One region of the Sutcliffiella cohnii genome, then DNA from elsewhere that is predicted to be linked to it. Evidence: riboswitches for the same ligand, from Rfam matches in the RefSeq annotation. Region 1 holds a riboswitch; the other holds the start of a gene.
The links. Region 1 has a riboswitch for lysine ahead of BC6307_RS18745 (Na+/H+ antiporter NhaC family protein). Riboswitches for the same ligand answer to the same signal wherever they lie in the genome.
Positions count from the first base shown of each region.

Region 2: it holds a riboswitch for lysine, as region 1 does, so the genes downstream of both, BC6307_RS16590 (aspartate kinase) here and BC6307_RS18745 (Na+/H+ antiporter NhaC family protein) in region 1, are expected to answer to the same signal.

Region 1 is NZ_CP018866.1:3,708,122-3,712,471, reverse strand. It holds gene BC6307_RS18755 (HD-GYP domain-containing protein) at 1-866, shown strand, start outside; gene yunB (sporulation protein YunB) at 935-1,705, shown strand; lysine riboswitch at 1,775-1,964, shown strand; gene BC6307_RS18745 (Na+/H+ antiporter NhaC family protein) at 2,093-3,628, shown strand; gene BC6307_RS18740 (sodium-dependent transporter) at 3,997-4,350, shown strand, end outside.
Region 2 is NZ_CP018866.1:3,306,925-3,311,274, forward strand. It holds gene BC6307_RS16590 (aspartate kinase) at 508-1,746, opposite strand; lysine riboswitch at 1,908-2,090, opposite strand; gene uvrC (excinuclease ABC subunit UvrC) at 2,159-3,931, opposite strand; gene trxA (thioredoxin) at 4,104-4,350, opposite strand, start outside.

The DNA of each region.
Region 1 (4,350 bases):
CCACCTTTAATGAGATGAAAGATTTAACATTAAGTAAAAAATTTATGTTAGATCAATCTTCCAAAAAGTTTAGAGAGCTTATTCAAAATATTATTACCGATATGAAAAATAATGAAGAAGTAGCATCACTATTAACCGATATTTATATACATGATAATTACGTATTCACTCATTCTTTAAATGTAACGGTTTATGCACTTTCTATTGGCTTAAAATTAGGTCTATCTTCAAAAGAATTAGAAACGTTAGGACTCGGAGGCATTATGCATGATATTGGGAAAATGCTAATTCCGAAAGAAATTTTACATAAACCAGGAAAGTTAACGAGCGAAGAGTTTAAAATGATGAAAAGCCATACGACGAAAGGGTATGACTTATTACGTAATATGCATACAATTCCGATGTTAGTTGCTCATTGTGCGTTCCAACATCATGAAAGGTTAAACGGCAGTGGCTATCCAAGAGGATTAAAGAAGGACGATATTCATTTGTTCGGGAAAATATTAGCTGTAGCAGATGTGTTTGACGCATGTACATCTCATAGAGTGTATCGAAATGCAATGTTGCCGCATGAAGGGTTAGAAATACTATATTCGGGATCCGGTAGTCTTTTTGATAAAGAAATAATAGAAGCGTTTAGAAAGTCTGTAGCGATTTATCCGAATGGATTAACGCTAGAACTAAGTGACGGTAGTAAAGGTATTGTCGTTGGTCAAAACAAAGATATGACAGAACGTCCGATTGTACGAATAATAGAAAAAGACGGTGTTCTATTAGACACTCCTTTTGATGTGAACTTAAAAAATATATTGAGCATCACGATTATAAATTGCGATTTAGAAGATCAACAAGAAGCAGTAAGCTAAAAAAATTTAGAAAGATAGCCTATCTTAACCCAAGCTTGCATACATATAGCTTGTAAGGGGGGAAGAGTGTGGCTAAGTTTCGTAGAATGCGACCACGTAGAGGGCCATTACCATTTCGCTACGTATTTTTACTTTCATTCGTATTTTTTATATTTTCAACAGTAGCTGGACTATACATCGTCAATAAAGGAATCGAGCCTGCATTAATCACCTATGCAGAATCACAAACGAGACGAATTAGTACAATGGTAATTAACAATGCTATAAATAAAAAGATAGTCAATAGTTTAAACCAAGAATCAAATTTTTCTGTTACTCATGATGGAGATCGTATTTCCTTTAGCCCAGAACAAGTATTACGGGTTCAGGCGGAAACAGTAAACGTAATTGAACGTTACTTACGAGACATTGGAAACGGAGAATTGGAAACGTTGGAATTACCGTCTGATATAGAAATAGAAACAAATGAGAATTCTCCGGGTATCGTTTTTCATATTCCTTTAGGAGCAGCAACAAACAATGCCCTATTAGGTAACTTAGGACCGAAAATTCCAGTGCGCTTTTTACCAATTGGTGATGTAAGTGCAAACGTAAAAACCAATGTTATTGATATGGGAATTAACAATGCTTGGATAGAAGTTTCTATCCATATTGAAGTCCACGTACAAGTTATTATTCCGTTTTCTACTGGAATAACGACTGTGCAACAAGATGTTCCAATTATTATGCACTATGAAAAAGGAAAAGTTCCAAACTTTTATCAGCATGGTGGGGGGATGATGCCACCAGTTTCTGTGCCGATAGAAGAGGTGGAAGAAGTAGAAGACAAGAAGGAATAAATTTCTATTGTTTAATATAGTAACATATGTTAGAGTAATAGATAGAAAATTTTATACGCCCTTATCATACGATGAGGTAGAGGTTGCATAGCATAAGAGTAAACTACTGGAGGGTGACTCCCGTTGATAGTTGTTGAAAGGATGCTTTGCCGAAGTGAAATAGTCTGTCAAACTATTTTGCTGGGGTTATCTTGAAAAAGGATAACACTGTCATTATGTCCGGAGCGAACGGAAAACATAATGGAGGGCTACTGATCGGATGGAGGATAACATACATTACAAAGTAATGATAGTTATTTTCTATCGTTACTTTTTTATGTTCAAAAGCCTTCTAAATTTGTGCCGTTTGTTTCGACAAATTACAACAATTTTAGGAGGTTTTTTATTATGGAAGGTACTATTTACTCATTAATACCACCTGTCCTTGCGATACTAATGGTTATATTAACTAGAAGAGTTTTGATTTCGCTTGGTGTTGGTATTCTAGCGTCCGCTTTGCTTTTGGCTGGATTTCATCCGATTGGGACAGTTGAAAGAATCTTGCAGTCCTTTTTAGCCGTTTTCACCGATCTTTGGTATGTTTATATTTTAGTATTCATTATCTTTTTAGGAATTATAACTGCGTTTATATCTGTTTCTGGCGGTAGCGTTGCATTTGGTGAGTGGGCTGCGAAAAGAATTAAATCACGTAGAGGCTCTAAGTTTTTAACGGTTATTTTAGGAATTGTTATTTTTATTGATGATTATTTTAATAGTTTAGCAGTTGGTCAAATTAGTCGTCCAATTACTGATCGTTATAAAGTATCTCGTGCGAAATTAGCTTATTTAATTGATTCCACTTCTGCTCCTATTTGTGTTATTGCTCCCATTTCTAGCTGGGGTGCTTATATTATCGCAACATTAGGTGGTATTTTCATAACGTTGAACGTAACAGAGTACACTGGGTTGAGCGCATTTATGCAAATGATTCCGATGAACTTATATGTTTTTTCTGCTCTTCTAATGGTATTTTTAGTTGCGTACTTTAACGTTAATATCGGTGCAATGAAAACTCACGAAACTCGTGCGATGGAAACAGGAGAACTAGTTGACTCAACAAAAACAGTACCAGGTGAATTCACAGAAGATTTACCTGTAAGTGAAAAAGGTAAAGTAGGTAGCCTTTTATGGCCAATTATTGCTTTAATGGTTGGAGTAGTAGCAGCGATGTTCTGGACAGGATATACAGCTTCAGAAGGTGACACTTCTATTTTAGCAATATTTGAAAACACAGATCCATCAGCAGCACTATTTTATGGTGGTATATTTGCTCTAATTGTAACGTTTGTGTTATTTGCCCTACAATCATCTAAAGGTGAAGTTCAAGGGAACTTATTCGGTAAAGTAGTAGTAGCAGGAGTAAAAGCAATGTTACCTGCAGTGTATATTCTATTGTTAGCTTGGTCTATTACAGGATTAATTTCTGATCTAGAAACAGGAACGTATTTGGCTGATAGAATTCAAGAATCTAATATGAATATTGCTTGGTTACCAATCATTATTTTCTTAGTAGCAGGTTTTACAGCATTCGCAACAGGGACTTCTTGGGGAACGTTCGGACTTCTATTACCGATTGCAGCACAAATTGCAGTAGTTACGGATATAGAGTTACTATTACCAGCACTAGCAGCAGTACTAGCAGGAGCTGTGTTCGGAGACCACTGTTCACCAATATCCGATACAACTATTCTTTCATCTACTGGTGCGAATAGTAACCATATTGATCATGTTCTTACACAATTACCGTATGCGTTAATTAGTGCAGCAGTTGCAGCTGTTGGGTACATTGTATTAGGACTAACAGGTAGCACTCTACTAGGATTAGCTGTTGTGCTAGTTGCATTCATTATTATTGGATTTAGTTTTAAAGCTGTTAAGGCTTAATATATAAATATAAAAATGAAGCGTTAGAATGTAAAATTCTAACGCTTTTTTTACTATAGTTTTACTTAAAATGTATATTTCAACAAGGTTTGGAATGTAAAAATTATGATTCTTATTTAAATAAAAACATTATTTTAATATAATGTTTTTTGTGCGATTTTAAAAATAGAAGAAAAGCTAGGGTGAAATTGTAAACGTATTCATAGAAAGTTTTGCAAAATTAAAAATATTGTTTTGACATAGTCATAAAGTCTAGTTATACTATGTATAAATTATATTAAATAGTCAGAAAACAGAAAACATTCTTAATTCCGACTAAGCGCATTAATAGAAATTATACATGTAATAACAATGGGGAGGTAATTTACATGGAAAATCGTCCGCAATGGGGGACAAGAGCCGGGTTTATTTTGGCTGCTGCTGGATCAGCGATTGGTCTAGGTAATATTTGGCGTTTTCCTGCAGTCGCATATGAAAATGGAGGAGGAGCATTCTTTTTACCGTACTTATTTGCTCTATTAACAGCTGGTATTCCTCTTTTAATTTTAGAGTTTACGATGGGGCATAAATATAGAGGATCTGCTCCGTTATCTTTTGCAAGAATGAATAAGAAAACAGAATGGATTGGTTGGTGGCAAGTCGGAATTTCCTTTATTATTTCGATTTACTACGGGGCTATTATCGCATGGGCAATGTCCTACTCTGTTTTCTCGTTTAATTTA
Region 2 (4,350 bases), 400 kb from region 1:
GTAATTTGCAACACTTGTTAAGTAAATTTCGATTCCTGTTATGTAATTTACAAAACTTGTTAAGTAAATTTTGACTGCTGTTATGTAATTTGCAACACTTGTTAAGCAAATTTCGATTCCTGTTATGTAATTCACAAAATTTGTTAAGTAAATCCAACCACTTGTTAAGTAATGAATTACTTGGAGAACTACCCAGCTAAAATTGACTAGAAAATCAGAAGATATAATAGTTAACTGGCCTTTTCCCAGTGTAATCTATTTGAATTAACGCACTATTATACGTAAATATACACTTATAAAAGGGCAAAAGCACATGCTACTCTCTCTGCCGGTACAATTTGGAGGTTCTACAAACTTTACACACTAGGAAAGAAAAAAAACTAAGCAACAAGCCCATATTCAGCCGCCACGGCCATGAATATGGGCTAAATATTTGTATACAAGTTTTGCAATTGCCTGGAAGATTGGGCTATTAATAGTTAAAGCTAATTATCGTTCCATAACCTATTATACGTTTACTTTTTGCACTTCGCTTTCACCTAGTTTAAACGCAACATGAAGCGCCTCTACTGCTTTTACCATCGCACCTTCATCCACGACAGTAGATACTTTTATTTCTGACGTACTAACCATTTTCACATGAATCCCTTCCGTAGCTAAAACATGGAACATTTCAGCTGCTACTCCTGGATTAGAGACCATTCCAGAACCTACGATGGAAACTTTCGCCAATTTACTTTCTTGTTCAATATGGGAAAAAGCTAATTTCTCTTTATTTTGCTCTAGCACATAGATTGTATTTTCAACGTCTTTCGTTTTTACTGAGAAGGAAATATTTGAGCCATCTCTATCTAAACTTGATTGGATAATAATATCTACATCAATATTATTTTTAGCTAGCGTTGTAAATATTGTCGATAATGTATGTAATTCATTTGGCAAACCACATACCGTTACTTTTGTAATTTGATCTTCAAACGCAATTCCTCTTACTACTAAACTATTTTCCATCGATACTTCCTCCTCAATAATCGTTCCGTCTTCTTCTTCCATACTCGACCTAACTACAAGCTTTACACCATAATTTTTTGCAAATTCTACTGCTCGTGGATGTAACACTCCAGCACCTAAGTTTGCTAGCTCAAGCATTTCATCGTATGAGACTGAGTACAACTTTCTTGCTTCTTTAACAAACCTTGGATCTGTAGTATATACTCCTGTAACATCTGTATATATATCACACTTTTCAGCCGAAAGAGCGGCAGCTAACGCCACAGCTGTCGTATCAGATCCACCTCTTCCTAGAGTTGTAATCTCGTTATTTTCGGAAATCCCTTGAAATCCTGCAACAATAACTACTTTGTTATTATTTAAATGTTCTTGAACATTTTTCGTTTCAATATTAGTGATTCTTGCATTACCGTGAATTGGCTCGGTACGGATTCCAGCTTGCCAACCCGTTAAGGAAACAGCATCAAATCCTCTCGTTTGTAAGGCCATTGATAATAAAGAAATCGTTATTTGTTCACCTGTCGTTAGTAACATATCCATGTCTCGTTTACTTGGATGCGGATTTATTTCGCTAGCTAAAGAAACGAGCTGATCCGTCGTTTTTCCCATAGCAGAGACGACTACCACTACTCTATTCCCCTGTTCCACTTCTGCAATAACTCTATTTGCTACATTTTGAATTTTTTCAACTGAACCAACCGATGTTCCTCCAAATTTTTGTACAATGATTGCCATTCTAATCATCCCTTTTTTATTTATTTTGCCTACACCATGTAGCCAGGATTAAATCATAATGAGAAAGATTAGAGGTGTATTTTTTGGCTATAAAAACAAAAAAAACAGCAATGAGCTATATTCTCATTGCTGTGATCCGTTTATGCTAAAAAACTGTCACCGCGTGAGATAGCTCTCCAGATAGTAATATCCATCTGACAATCCTACATTTATTAAATGTAGAACCAGCAAAAAAGACAGTAGAGTTCTTTTTCGCTTCGGCGATCCTCCCCTTTCTGTAATGTTCTCAGAAGCTCTATCTTCTCCCATTACATACTATTAGAGTTCGCACCTCTATCTTCACTTCGTGTTTGAAGTGTACATTATGAAATTAATGTTGATTATAACAGACTATTATATATGAGACAATAGTTTATTCATTAAACTTATTATAAATATCTTCTGCTATTTTTAGCGGGACTCCCGCTTCTCTTATTTCATCTACAGTCGCTTCTTTTATTTTTGCTATGGAACCGAAATGTTTTAATAGTGTTTTTTTACGTTGTGCCCCTACTCCAGGAATATCGTCTAACATTGATTGAAATGCGTTCTTACTTCGAAGCTGACGATGGAATGTAATCGCGAATCTGTGTACTTCTTCTTGAATTCGTTGTAATAAATAAAACTCTTGGCTATTACGCCCTAGAGGCACTAAATCAAAATTTTCCCCGGCAATTAACTCACTAGTTCGATGCTTTTCATCTTTCGCTAAACCGACGACTGGTGTGAATAAATTAAGTTCATTTTCCAACACATCGCGTACAGCACCGATATGACCTTTACCACCATCAATAATAATTAAGTCTGGTAGCGGTAAGCTCTCTTTAAGTGCTCTCGTGTACCTTCTGCGAACAACCTCTCGCATCGATTCATAGTCATCAGGCCCTTGTACACTTTTAATTTTATATTTTCGATATTCCCTTTTTTCGGCCTTTCCGTCGATAAATACGACCATTGCAGATACAGGGTCTGTTCCTTGAATGTTAGAGTTATCGAAGGCCTCAATACGATGCGGTGTACGAATTCCTAATTTCTCCCCTAAGTTTTCAACGGCTTTTATCGTTCTTTCTTCGTCCCGTTCAATAAGAGAGAACTTCTCTTGCAACGCTACTTTCGCATTTTTACTTGCAAGATCTACTAACTGTTTCTTTTTCCCTCGCTGTGGTTTTAATATTGTCGTTTCTAATAGCTTACTTGCTAACTCACCGTCAATTTCATTTGGCAACAGCACTTCTTTTGGGATGAAATGGTTAACTTTCGAATAAAACTGCCCTAAATATGTTAAAAAATCTTCCTCTGGTTCGTTATAAATTGGAAATAAAGATACATCTCTTTCTAGCAACTTCCCTTGACGAATAAAAAATACTTGTACACACATCCAACCTTTATCTACCGAGTACCCAAAAACGTCACGATCCACAAAATCGGTCATTTCCATCTTTTGCTTTTCCATAGTAGCTTCTATACTTAGCACTTGGTCACGATATTCTTTCGCTCGTTCAAAATCTAAAGCTTCAGCAGCTAGATTCATTTTCTCTGTTAGCTCTTTTTTAATTTCTTTATAGCCGCCATTTAAAAACCTAACAATTTCCTCTACCATTTCTTTATTCGTTTGTTCCGAAACTGATTCTACACAAGGAGCTAAACATTGGCCAATATGATAATATAAGCAAACTCTATCGGGTAATGTGGAACATTTTCGTAATGGATAAATTCTGTCTAGCAGTTTCTTTGTTTCATTTGCTGCTTGGACGTTTGCATATGGACCAAAGTATTTTCCTTTATCCTTCTTTACTTTCCTCGTAATAATTAAACGTGGATGGCGCTCTGCTGTAATTTTTATAAAAGGGTAACGTTTATCATCTTTAAGCAAAACGTTATACTTTGGGTTATGTTTTTTTATTAAATTCATCTCGAGGATTAACGCCTCAATATTAGAAGAAGTTACGATATATTCAAAATCAACTATTTCATTTACTAGTCTTAACGTTTTTCCGTCGTGAGATCCTGTAAAATAAGATCGAACTCTATTTTTTAATACCTTTGCTTTACCAACATAAATCACTGTACCTTGGTGATCTTTCATTAAATAACATCCTGGTTGGTCAGGCAAAATGGATAGCTTTTCTTTTAGCAATGTATTCAATTTTCCTCACCCTCCAGTTTATATGTTTCCATCGTATATTTTATCATATAGTTTCCATTAGTTCATTTTTTCATTTTTGGATTATCGACAATTATTTCCCAAGAAATGAATTTTGTCGAACAAAGGCATAGAAAAAGGCTTAGTGCATTTTCACTAAGCCCTTTTCATATTATTAAAGGTGTTTGTTTAAAAGTTCAGCTAATGCTTCTTTCGGTTGGAAACCAACTGTTTTATCAACAACTTCACCATTTTTTAATACTAATAGTGTTGGGATGCTCATTACACCAAACTTACCAGCTGTTTCTTGGTTTTCATCCACATCAACCTTTACGATTTTCACTTTGTCACCCATATCTGTATCAAGCTCTTCTAATACAGGAGCAATCATTTTACAAGGTCCGCACCAAGGTGCCCAAAAG